3 regions of the Priestia sp. TGN 0903 genome follow, and region 2 is predicted to be linked to each of the others. Evidence: predicted binding sites of a transcription regulator. Region 2 holds the regulator's gene; each other region holds the start of a gene.
What was found. Region 2 encodes Rex, which represses fermentation and respiration genes when NADH is low (regulators of the CRP and FNR family bind a similar motif). Its sites were predicted from a motif close to TTGTGAAATATTTCACAA; they were not measured.

Region 1: the regulator Rex is predicted to act here: its motif matches at 1,484-1,501, upstream of ACRPLY_RS00530 (DUF1641 domain-containing protein).
Region 3: the regulator Rex is predicted to act here: its motif matches at 1,590-1,607, upstream of ACRPLY_RS04290 (ubiquinol oxidase subunit II).

Annotation. Positions count from the first base shown of each region.
Region 1 is NZ_JBOZGL010000001.1:96,167-100,534, reverse strand. Features, by position in the region: gene ACRPLY_RS00540 (ammonium transporter) at 1-737, opposite strand, end outside; gene ACRPLY_RS00535 (hypothetical protein) at 734-1,150, opposite strand; gene ACRPLY_RS00530 (DUF1641 domain-containing protein) at 1,580-2,032, shown strand; gene ACRPLY_RS00525 (NAD(P)/FAD-dependent oxidoreductase) at 2,066-3,244, shown strand; gene ACRPLY_RS00520 (AEC family transporter) at 3,292-4,248, opposite strand; gene ACRPLY_RS00515 (NAD-dependent malic enzyme) at 4,261-4,368, opposite strand, start outside.
Region 2 is NZ_JBOZGL010000021.1:4,342-8,709, forward strand. Features, by position in the region: gene ACRPLY_RS26345 (ABC-F family ATP-binding cassette domain-containing protein) at 1-867, opposite strand, end outside; gene ACRPLY_RS26350 (redox-sensing transcriptional repressor Rex) at 1,327-1,965, shown strand; gene tatA (twin-arginine translocase TatA/TatE family subunit) at 2,019-2,204, shown strand; gene tatC (twin-arginine translocase subunit TatC) at 2,220-2,975, shown strand; gene ACRPLY_RS26365 (YdiK family protein) at 3,001-3,228, opposite strand; gene ACRPLY_RS26370 (CPBP family intramembrane glutamic endopeptidase) at 3,225-3,953, opposite strand; gene groES (co-chaperone GroES) at 4,253-4,368, shown strand, end outside.
Region 3 is NZ_JBOZGL010000001.1:835,893-840,260, reverse strand. Features, by position in the region: gene xylE (D-xylose transporter XylE) at 1-1,058, shown strand, start outside; gene ACRPLY_RS04290 (ubiquinol oxidase subunit II) at 1,796-2,734, shown strand; gene qoxB (cytochrome aa3 quinol oxidase subunit I) at 2,736-4,368, shown strand, end outside.

The DNA of each region.
Region 1 (4,368 bases), on a different contig from region 2:
GCTGCTGCTGATAACATTGTGACAATAGCAATGTGACCAATTCTAACGTCAGTGGCACTTAGCGTACTTCCTGCATTAAACCCGAACCATCCAAACCATAATAAAAAAGCACCAACTGATGCAAGCGGCAAATTGCTTGGAAGAGAAACAGAACTAATTCCATTTTTCGTGAACTTCCCTTTTCTCGGTCCAATCATTATTGCAGCTGCTAAAGCTGAAAAACCGCCAAGAGCATGGATAACTGCCGAACCGGCAAAATCAAGCATTCCTAGCTTACTAATCCATCCGCCTCCCCAAATCCAGTGGCCGGCTATAGGATAAATAAATGTAGTCATTAAAATCGCATATAAAAGGTATGCGCGGAAATTAATTCGTTCTGCCACCGCTCCAGAAACGATAGAAATGACCGCAATAACAAACGCACATTGAAACAGCCAAAATGTTTCAAGCCCAATTGGAATGTCAAGGTGCGATAAATTACCTGAGAGCGCAAAACCGCTTTTACCGACGATTCCGCCTAAATCATCTCCGTACATTAATCCAAACCCAATTAAATAGAAACAAAGCGTTCCTATTGTAATATCAGCGAATACTTTCATAATAATATTGACGCTATTTTTATATCGGACAAAACCTGCCTCTAGCAAGGCAAAGCCGCCTTCCATTAGCAAAATCATCGCCGCTGTTAATACAACCCACGTCGTATTTATACCTAAACTTAGTTCATTAACACTCATATCCCAACGCCTCCACTGCTTTTTAGTCGTTTTATTTCTTGTACAATAGCAGGCGAAAGCGTAATTTCACTTGTTTCTTCATTTTCCGCTTTTATTAATTCAAGAACTTCATGAAGTTCTCGCATTTGTGCTTTAAGGTGATCAATTTTTTTAAAGCGTTCCTTTACGTATACCATATACTCGACCGCTTGATGCTGACTTAAAGGACGCCCGGTAAAAAATTTACGAAACGGTGATAGTGATTGGTACCAAGCTTCTTCAGCACGTTTCTTCTCTTCGTATTTACTAATTTTCGCTTTTATATCTTCTATTTCTTGTGCTTTAGCTTCTTTTAACTTCATTATAAATTCAATTAATTTTAATTGAGGCAATGTAATGACCACATTATGATAAAGTTCATCCACTATAACCATGTTATATCTCCTTACATAAGATGTTATATTTAGATTATATGTAGAACACTATAGTAAGTCAATGTAATTTTTTGAAAACTCTTTAAATAGTAAATGCGCCCTATCTTTTTACTACTTATAGAATATTAAGTTCGTATGTGTTGAAATATGACGTTATTTGTTTTATCGTAGGAAGAGGAATTATGTTAGTTCCCTATTTTAATTTTATTTACCTAGGCAATTATTCGCTTTATTTTTTATAAACTTTTATTAAACAAAGGGTTACGAGGTTCTTCACTTATTTTTTCAACGAAATGAGTTGATTTTATCTCGTATTAAAATTAAAATAGAATTATGTGCAAGATTTCACAACTTCACAATGTAGTTTGAAAGTCTAGCAGATAACTAGGAACTACATATGCAACAGTATCCAGCAAAGGAGGACTTTTCATGTCTCAATCAACTATTCAAAAATCAGCTGCAGAGGAAAATGCTGCTGTACAAACAGAAGCGGCGGTTAACAAAGGTCAAGCGGATGTGTTAGATCAATTGTTAAAGCCTGAAGTACAAGAAGCTCTTACTGTTCTTGTAGATAATTTACCAAAATTATCTGAAATGGTAACGGTGCTTACAAAAACTTACGACGTTGCGCAATCATTATTAACTGACGACGTATTAAAAGAAGATCTACTTGGTGGAGTAAAAGAATTTATCGAGCCAGTAGAAGGAACAGTAAAAGGTCTTGCAGCTACTGCAATCGAAGCAAACGATCGTGCAGAAGCAAATGCTTCTAATTCAATCGGTTTATTCGGTTTATTACGCATGCTTAAAGATCCACAAGCTCAAAAACTATTCCGCTTTGCACAAGCGTATTTAGACATTACAAACGAAAAACAAAAATAATTTTCATTAAAAAGTGTGGACGGAGGATCGACTATGTCAAAACATATTTTAATTTTAGGCGGCGGTTACGGTGGTTTATTAACTGCAATGACAGCTCGCCAACACCTAAGTGCGGATGAAGCAAAAATTACAGTAGTGAACCGTTTTGCTACTCACCAAATCATTACAGAATTACACCGTCTAGCTGTAGGCGGCGTTTCTGAACAAGCGGTAGCTTTACCACTTGATAAATTACTTAAAAACTACAACGTTGATTTAAAAATTGCAACGGTAAAAGAAATTTCACCAGATCAACGTGAAGTATCTCTTGAAGATGGTACAAAATTAAGCTACGACTACCTTGTTACAGCTTTAGGTAGTGAAACTGCTTACTTCGGTATCCCTGGTTTAGAAGAGCACAGCTTCGTTCTTAAATCAGTAAATGATGCAAACCGTTTACGTGCACACGTAGAAGCTTGTATCGCTGAATACAGCAAAACAAAAAATAAAGCTGACGGTACAATCGTAGTTGGCGGTGGCGGATTAACAGGTATCGAACTTGTTGGTGAATACGCTGACTTAATGCCAAGCCTATGCCTAAAACACGGTGTGGATCCAAAAGAAATTTCTCTATACTGTGTAGAAGCAGCTCCTACAGTTCTTCCAGGCTTCCCTGCTGAATTAGTAGAGCGTGCTCAATCAAGCTTAACAAAACGTGGCGTTACATTTGTTACTGGTACACCTGTAACAAAAATGGATGCTACAACTGTTGAACTTAAAGACGGCAGCAAAATTGAAACAAAAACAATGGTATGGACTGGCGGAGTTCAAGGTAACTCTGTAGTTGCTAACTCAGGTATCGAAGTAAACCGCGGTCGTGCACTTGTAAATGAATTCTTACAATCTACATCTCATAAAGATGTATTCCTTGCTGGTGACTCAGCGGTTGTAATGGGTCCAGAAGGTCGCCCTTACCCACCTACTGCTCAATTAGCTTGGCAAATGGGTGAAGTTGTAGGCGTGAACTTAGCAGTAGCTATTCGCGGCGGAGCAATGGAATCATTCGTTCCTGTCTTCTCTGGTACACTAGGAAGTCTTGGACGCAAAGATGCAATTGGTACAATCGGCGGAAACAAAACGCAATTAAAAGGTTTACCAGCATCACTTATGAAAGAAGCAAGTAACGTTCGTTACTTATCTCATATCAAAGGATTATTCGCATTAGCTTATTAATCCGTCTTAAAACGAAAGAGGGAAATTCCTCTTTCGTTTTTTTTTATTTACATAAGCCAAGAAATAAGAAGCGGCAGCGTAACCAGCGATAAAATAGCACTAATAACAAAAGCAGAGGCCGTTTCGTTTTCCATGCTTTCAAACCGCAAAGCAATCATCGCAGCTACAGCAGATCCAGGAAAAGCTACCAGTAAAATAGCTTTTGTCACTTCATCTGAAGACAACCCTATCCATACTGCAATTCCAAGCATAACGATCGGTTGAACTGCTACTTTTAAGACAGCGATCCCGAGCGCGCCTTTACTGAAGTTAATTTTTCCAATTCCAATCGTTACTCCTACCGCAAACAAAGCTGCTCCGGATGTGATACTTCCAATTTGATCAAGCATATCCTGTAACAGTTTAGGTGACTGAAAGCCGCAAAGCGTTAAAATCACTCCAATTAACGGGACGCATGCCAAAGGCTCAGATAGACCATGCAAAATAGAATGAACCGTTACTTTGAATAAACTTGTTTTCTCTTCCCCTTCTTTTCGTCCCCTTTGGCCAACGGTTCCCAAAATCGTTGCCAACGGATCTAAAATCGCGTTCACCACGATTCCTGTGATGGCAATTGGAATCGCTACTGCACCTGCACCAAACAAGCCTCCAAGTACCGGAATGCCCATAAAAGCAAACGTTGGCTGAGCTGAGTTTAGAGCAAACATAGAAGAAGAAGTTAGCGTATGCTTCCCTGCATACTTCACGATGAGCAATATAATGAGATAAAACCCGACGATGCCTAAAATCAGCGCAACTAAAAACGGCCATTCATCTATGAGTGTTTTTCTTGGCGTTGTCGTCACACCTACAAATAAGTGTGCAGGAAGCGCAAACTTCGTTACTAATGTGTTAAGCCCCTTAGACGTTTGCTTGTCAAATTTTTTAAAATGCCCTGCTAAATAACCAAGCAAAATGACAAAAAAGATAGGCGCGAGAATGAGAAAAATTTGACCTATGCTCATTTATCATTCACCTCATTCATTTCTTGCCTTAACAGGTTTATAAACAGGCTGCCATACCGCTTCTTCTACAAGTTCAGCTACATTTTTTTCGGTAACAGTTGCTACGTTATCTTTTACAGC
Region 2 (4,368 bases):
AGTCGATGCGCGGGCGATGTTTCGCTGAATAAAATCATTCAGCTTTGCGACTTCATCTTGCTGCTTTTCGTACTGACGCAACTCTTTTTCATATCGCTCTGCTTTTTGTACAAGGTATTTAGAGTAGTTGCCCGTGTACTTCACCGTTGTTTTTTGTACGACTTCATACACTTGATTTACGACTTTATCAAGGAAGTAACGATCATGTGAAACGATTAAAATAGCTCCTTCATACCCTTGCAGAAACTGTTCCAGCCATGCTAAAGTTTCAATATCTAAGTGGTTGGTAGGCTCATCCAGAATAAGCAAATCAGGCTTTGTTAAAAGCAGTTTTGCAAGAGCCAGGCGCGTTTTTTGTCCACCGCTTAAGGAGGAAATAGGGGTGCTGTAGTCAAAGTTTGAAAAACGGAAACCGTGAAGAATAGATCGTGTATCCGCTTCATATTGATAGCCGCCTAAATCTTTAAACGTTACTTGAAGCTGATCATACTCTTTGGTTAGTTTTTCGTATTGAACTGAATCATTAAAAATGTCTGGATCACCCATCTTCGTTTCAAGCGTACGTAATTCTTTTTCCATCTTCTTTAATGGAGCAAAGACAGTCATCATTTCTTCCCATATGGAGAGTGTTGACTCAAGAACTGTATCTTGTCCCATATAATCAATGGAAACACCCTTAGGTTTAATAATTTCTCCGCTGTCATAGGAAAGCTGCTCAGCAATAATTTTTAATAAAGTTGATTTACCAGCACCGTTTCGTCCCACTAGGGCAATGCGGTCTTTTGATTGTACTTCTAACTTTATATTCGATAAAATGGGTTCTGCCCCATAGTATTTTGTAATACCGTTCAATTGTAGAATAATCATTTTTTCACCTCTAGTAGTATATCCATAGTGTATTTTAACATATTTTTAACTACAAGTTCTTCCTACAAGCGTTTGTAATTTGTAGAGGGACAAGGACAAATGATGAAGCGAATGTTTTGATTCATGAAATAAAATGATTTTACCTGCACATTTTATACAGGATACTATGTTAAAATAAGAGATAAGTGCATCTCTGAACTTATCTATGATGGATGTAAAAAAATCCGTCATGACTAACAAACCGATCCTTTGAAGGGCTAATTGCTTCGTTCTACATACCGACTTTAAGGAGTGCTGAATAGACAAAAGCCGTCGAGGTGTGAAGCGGAGTATATATAAAACAAGAGAAAAGAGAGAGAATTGGAAGCGCTACCTCAAAGCGGTTGATGCTTTGTGAAAGGTAATGCAATATGACTTGAAAATGTTAGTAATGACATACATGAACTGAGGGGGTACAACGTGAACACTGAACAATTAAAAATACCACAAGCAACGGCTAAACGATTGCCGCTTTATTATCGTTTTTTGAAAAATTTGCATGCTTCTGGTAAACAGCGTGTGTCGTCAGCGGAGTTAAGTGAGGCAGTGAAAGTGGATTCTGCTACTATTCGTCGGGACTTTTCTTACTTTGGTGCATTAGGAAAAAAGGGATACGGCTACAATGTGAATTATTTACTTACATTTTTCCGTAAAACGTTAGACCAAGATGAAGTAACGAAAGTAGCACTGATTGGCGTAGGGAATCTAGGAACGGCCTTTTTAAATTATAATTTTATTAAAAATAATAACACCAAAATTGAGTGCGCTTTTGATGTGATAGAAGATAAAGTCGGTACGAAAGTAGGCGACGTGCCGGTCTATCATCTTGACCAATTGGAAGATTATATGAGTGATGACATCTCAGTAGCGATTCTAACCGTTCCTGCCACTGTTGCTCAGCAAATTACTGATCGTTTAGTGAGTTGCGGAATTAAAGGAATTTTAAACTTTACTCCTGCACGCTTAAACGTACCGGATGAGATTCGACTCCATCATATTGATCTTGCTGTAGAATTACAGTCGCTCGTCTACTTTTTGAAAAATTATCCTGTTGAATAAGGCGGACTGTGTTACGATTTCCTTAAGTCTAAATTAATAAGGAGAGTGGGAATATGGGGATTGGAGCAGGCAGTTGGATTATTATTGCGATTGTAGCACTGCTTATTTTTGGACCGAAACGGTTACCGGAGCTAGGAAGATCAGTGGGCCAAACGCTTAGAGAGTTTAAGCATGCCGCTAGCGGTGCATCAGAAGATCGTGAAAAAGATAAACAGCGTCAAGTAGATGACAAAGAGTAAAAGGGTGATCATAGTATGACCGAACAAGAAATGTCAATATATGATCATATAGGAGAGCTGCGAAAACGCATTTTAATTGTTTTATTTTTCTTTGTGATTGCCACAATTGGCGGCTTTTTTATAGCGGATAAGGTTATTGTCTATTTACAGCATGCTGATGAGGCAAAGAATTTAACGATGAATGCATTTCGGTTAACAGATCCAGTTAAGATTTATATGCAATTTGCTGTTATTATCGGCTGTGTACTTGCAGCTCCTGTTGCACTGTATCAACTTTGGGCATTTATTAGTCCTGGTTTATATGAAAAAGAGCGTAAGGTAACGCTTGGATATATTCCTGTTTCCATTTTTCTCTTTATCGGCGGTGTCTCTTTTTCTTATTTTGTGTTGTTTCCATTTGTCGTTGATTTTATGACGCGCGTTTCTGATGAGCTGAATGTAAACCAAGTGATTGGCATTAATGAATACTTTTCTTTTTTAATGCAGCTCACACTGCCTTTTGGCTTGTTGTTTCAGCTTCCTGTCGTCGTTATGTTTTTGACGCGTTTAGGAATTATAACGCCTATGTTTTTATCTCAAATTCGAAAATATGCCTATTTCGTACTGCTAGTTATTGCCGCACTTATTACACCACCGGAATTGCTCTCGCACATGATGGTGACAGTGCCGCTCTTAATTTTGTATGAAATCAGCATCATTATTTCCCGCATTTCGTATCGCAAAGTGTTAAAGGCAAGGGCAGAGCAAGAAAGAGAAGATGTTAGTATGTAAAAAAACCACTGAAACAGTGGTTTTTTTATTTGGATGAATCATCTTGATTTTTATATTGCTGCTGCAATTTTTTAATTTTGTAGTGCAAGATAAAGATGCGAACCGCAAACCTGAAATCGAATGCGGCTACGAGTGCAAATAAGATTGTGGGGAAATTCCAGACGGTTTCCTGGGCATTTTGAATTGCCAAGTAGGTGAATAAAATCCCCATAATAATATAAATAAACCCTCGTGTTAAAGGGATATTCTTCATAAAAACATGCCTCCAAAAATGAACTGCATTTGTTCTGCTTGTTTTTGCATTTCTATAATTTTATCTGCAAAAATAGTTTGAGATAAAATAACGATTGTATTCATCAAAACATGAGCAATAATAGGTACAACAATTAGTCTCGTCCTTGCATAAAGGAATGCAAATACAAATCCCATAGCTGTATACACAAGTAAATGTTTAAAATCCCAGTGTACCGCAGCGAAAATAAGGGAACTAATAAATGCAGAGATAAAGAAATTGTATCGTTTGTGAAGAGAACCAAAAATAATCTTTCGGAAAATAATCTCTTCTAGTATTGGTCCAATAACAGACGTAACGACAATAAGGAACGGCGTTGCTTTAACAAGATTAACAATATTTTGTGTGTTTTCAGATACTTGGGTAATGCCAAGAGCGTGCTCAATCATACCTGCTACAGCTTGACCAGCCATAGCGAGAAACACCCCAAGGACTGACCAGACAACAGCAATCGTTTTTCCAGCATGTTCTATACGCATGGACATGTCACGGCGCAGCAGCAGTAAGACAATAAGTAAACCAAGGATAAAGCTAATGATAGTCCAATAAGTCAAAAGCATGACATTCGCTGTTCGAACTGGATAGTTATCAAACATTCCTGTTAATTTTAACAGCGGTATACCAACAACTCCTGAAAACTGCATAAGGATGTAGGTGAGGATAACATACCAATAACGTTTTTCCAATCTTCTATACTCCTTTAAAAGGTTTTTATGTATATATGTCGAAGAAGTACTGTAAAGTTAGTAATTTCTTCTTGCTCGTATTGTAACATACATATTATTGAACAGAGAAAAGAATGCTTTATTTCTCAAAATCGTCGAAATCTAAGACTATTATATGTAGTTGTCGTAAATTTTAAATTTTTTTTGTTTAATACTTGCAAAAAAAACCCACTTTGTTTTAATATAATAATTGTGTTAGCACTCGTTGAGGTTGAGTGCTAATAAAAATGCAAACATATTATTTGAGGAGGTTGTTTCACTTGTTAAAGCCATTAGGTGATCGCGTAGTGATTGAACTTGTAAAATCTGAGGAAAAAACAGCAAGCGGTATCGTGTTACCGGACAGTGCAAAAGAAAAGCCACAAGAGGGTAAAAT
Region 3 (4,368 bases), on a different contig from region 2:
ACCGCATTATAGGTGGGATTGGTGTTGGCTTAGCATCAGCCATTTGTCCCATCTATATAGGAGAAATTGCACCGGCAGATATTCGCGGCAGATTGGTATCATTCAATCAATTTATGATTATTTTTGGAATGTTAGTCGTTTACTTCGTGAATTGGGGTATTGCAAATGGGGAAACCTTAGAATGGATTAATGATGTGGGTTGGAGATACATGTTTGCTTCAGGAGCTATTCCAGCTTTACTCTTTGCATCACTCTTGTTTTTAGTTCCTGAAACGCCTCGCTACTTAGCTATACAGAATCAAGATCAAAAAGCTTTAGCCATACTAACTAAAATTAATGGGTCTTCAGAAGCGAAATCAATTTTAGAAGATATTAAACAAACAATTTCTACCAATGTTTCGTCTGGAAAATTATTGGCATATGGAAAATTAGTTATCGTTGTAGGTATACTGCTTTCTGTATTTCAACAGTTTGTAGGAATCAATGTAGCTCTATATTATGCTCCGCGTATTTTTGAAAGCATGGGAGCAGCTAAAGGTTCTTCTATGCTGCAAACCATTATTATGGGATTAGTAAATGTTATTTTTACAGTAATTGCAATTTTGACAGTTGATCGTTTGGGAAGAAAACCTTTATTAATAACAGGGTCTATCGGAATGGCCATTGGAATGTTCGGTGTAGCAAGCATGGCTTTTTCAAACATCATTGGTATAGGGACGCTTGTATTTATCATTATTTATACAGCTTCCTTTATGATGTCATGGGGGCCAATTTGTTGGGTGCTCATTTCAGAGATTTTTCCTAATAAAATTAGAGGTCGTGCTGTAGCTATTGCCGTAGCTGCTCAATGGGCAGCTAACTATTTTATTTCCTCTACGTATCCTGTGATGATGGAATATAGCGGAGGATTAACATATGGTTTCTACGGTTTAATGAGTGTACTTTCTGCTTTATTTGTTTGGAAATTTGTTCCTGAAACAAAAGGTAGAACTCTTGAACAAATGGAAAATATGTGGAGAAAAAAACAAGAGGCTTCAAAGAGTAAGAAGGCCATATAACCATTAAGCTTTTGCTTAGAGGAAAGATGAATATAAAACTTTCAAAAACACCTAAATTATCTTTAGGTGTTTTTAATATGTAACCTTTATGAAGAAAGTGGATAGCTTTTTTAAAGGATATTGCTATAGTGATAAGCCTCTTTAAAAATAGAAATATAGTTTTTTTATGAGGAGTGTTTTATCGTAAATATAAATAACGGTGCAATGAATTTACAAAAGATCTGGGGGGCATCCGCTATATACGGAATATCCTAAAGAATTAAAGTATGACCATGCTTCATGGGTTCCAACGTATCGGAATCAGAAAATGATTGATTGGATGTTTCAGCAAGTAAAGCAAACAAACTAGTAAGAAATAAAGCTCCATACTTCATTACTCCCAAAAAGCTCTTCCAGTTAATAAAAACTGGAAGAGCTTTTTTACTTTTATCAGAATCTACGCGCTAGGAGAAAGATATTTCACACCACATTTAACCAAATATGTGACGAAATTATGGTAAAGCCATTTAAACTAGATAAAAATCGCTTCAAGTGTGAGAAATATCACACCTTTTAAACATACAACATGATAATTTTTTAGGAGTAAGCAATATGTCATGACAAACTTCAATATGTTAGGAGGTTTTTAGCCTTTTGATCTGTTGAGATGCATCTCTAATATGAACGTTTATATACCATTATTATGTACAGAGATTTAAAGGAAGGGAGCCTGAGCTGAGGTGAGAAAGCAAAAATCAATGCATATTGGCAAGTTAATCATTCTCTCCGTATTCATTACAATTTTTTTAGCAGGCTGTGATAGTCGTTATTTGATTTTAAATCCGCAGGGGGCGGTAGCTCAAAAAGAATACCAGTTAATTATTTTTTCCATAATTTTATGCACAATTGTTGTTATTCCTGTTTTAGGTCTGCTTGTGTATATCGTTTTACGCTACCGTGATAAGCCTGGAAACAAGGCTCCGTATCGACCAGACTGGGACGATAGCAAGCGTCTTGAATTTATTTGGTGGGGCATCCCCATTATTATTATCGGCATTTTAGGTTTCGCTACGGCCAAAACGACTTATGAATTAGTAGATCCGCCGAAAAAAGATGTAAAGCCGCTAACGATTGAAGTAACGTCTCTTGATTGGAAATGGTTATTTCAATATCCGGATCAAGATATTGCGACAGTGAACTATGTCAACATTCCAAAAGATGTGCCCGTTCAATTCGTGCTAACGTCAGATGCACCTATGAATTCCTTTTGGGTACCGGAGTTGGGAGGACAATTATATACCATGCCGGGAATGGCCATGGGGCTTTGGCTACAAGCTAATCACAAGGGAGAATATTTTGGTTCGGGTGCTAATTTTACGGGTGAAGGGTTCGCTCATATGAACTTTAAAGTTAAATCTACATCGACAAAAGAATTTAATCAGTGGGTAAAGCAAGTGAAAGAAACATCACCAGCTTTAACAAAAGCTGATTATAACAATCTTGCCAAACAAGGTCTTTCCTTGGAAAAATCGTACTCTACCATTCCTAAAGGTTTGTTTCAAGAAATTGTTATTAAAAACGGTGGTCAATATTATAGTCAGCATCACCATATGAAAAATGAAGACATGAAGACTATGAATGTGGCTTCTGAAGAACAAGCACATACACAGCATGAGCACCAGGAAGGGGGAAACTAAGTTGTTAGACAAATTAAAAGATTTTTCATCTTATTTTTTTGTGACAGGGGAGCCAATGATTTACGGAGCCGACGTCGCCATATTGTTAACACTAGCCGGTATTATTTTTGTTCTTACGTATCTTAAAAAGTGGAAGTGGCTATGGCGTGAGTGGCTCACAACGGTGGATCATAAAAAAATTGGAATCATGTATATGCTTTCTTCATTGTTAATGCTGTTTCGAGGCGGAGTAGATGCATTATTAATGCGTATGCAGCTAGCATTTCCCCAGTGGCATTTTCTAGATTCTAATCATTACAATGAAATTTTCACTACGCACGGAACCATTATGATTCTATTTATGGCAATGCCGCTTATGTTTGCTTTCTTTAATATCGTTGTGCCGCTTCAAATTGGAGCAAGAGATGTCGCCTATCCTTTTTTAAACGCGGTAAGCTTTTGGCTATTTTTCTTTGGCGCCATGCTTTTCAATTTGTCGTTTGTAATCGGAGGATCGCCAGATGCAGGGTGGTTGAGTTATCCGCCGCTTTCTGGCATGCAGTTCAGTCCTGGACCAGGTCAAGATTTTTATATTTGGGGCATTCAAATATCAGGTATTGGCAGCTTGGCTTCTGGAATTAATTTTATTATGACCATTTTAAAAATGCGTGCGCCTGGCATGAAACTTATGCATATGCCGCTATTCACGTGGTCTGTTCTAGCAAGCTGTATTATTATCATTTTCGCGTTTCCTGTATTAACCGTAACGCTTGCTTTATTGTTTATCGACCGCTTCTTTGACGGACACTTGTTTACCATGACCGGCGGTGGAAATCCGATGATGTACATTAACTTAATTTGGATGTGGGGACATCCTGAAGTGTATATTGTTGTGCTTCCGGCATTCGGCATTTTTTCTGAAATTGTTGCAACGTTTTCTCAAAAGAAGATATTTGGCTATAAATCTATGGTTTTTTCAATGATGATTATTAGCGTTCTATCGTATTTCACATGGGTGCATCATTTCTTTACGATGGGTGCAGGTGCTAATGTAAATGTGTTTTTTGCTATTACGACGATGGCTATCGGAATTCCAACGGGTGTTAAAGTGTTCAACTGGTTATTTACGATGTTCCGCGGCCGTATTCAAATGACTCAGCCAATGCTATGGACAATTGCTTTTATCCCGTGCTTTGTTGTAGGAGGAGCAACCGGTGTTATGCTTTCAGCAGCTCCCGCAGACTATCAGTATCATAATAGCTATTTTTTAGTTGCACACTTTCACCAAGTATTAATCGGAGGCGTTGTATTCGGCTTTTTTGCAGGTTTGTACTATTGGTGGCCAAAAATGTTTGGCTTTAAACTAAATGACCGTCTTGGCAAATGGGCATTTTGGACGTGGAATATTGGTTTTTATGTATGCTTCATGCCTCAATATGCACTAGGGTTTATGGGAATGACGCGCCGTATTTATACGTACGACTTTGACATGGGATGGCTCCCACTGAACGTTATCTCTACAGTGGGAGCCTTCTTTATGGGCATAGGGTTTATCTTTCAAGCATGGCAGATTCTTCATGGCATTAAGTACGGAGAACGAGATGTAACAGGAGATCCTTGGAATGGCCGCACATTAGAATGGTCCATTCCTTCAC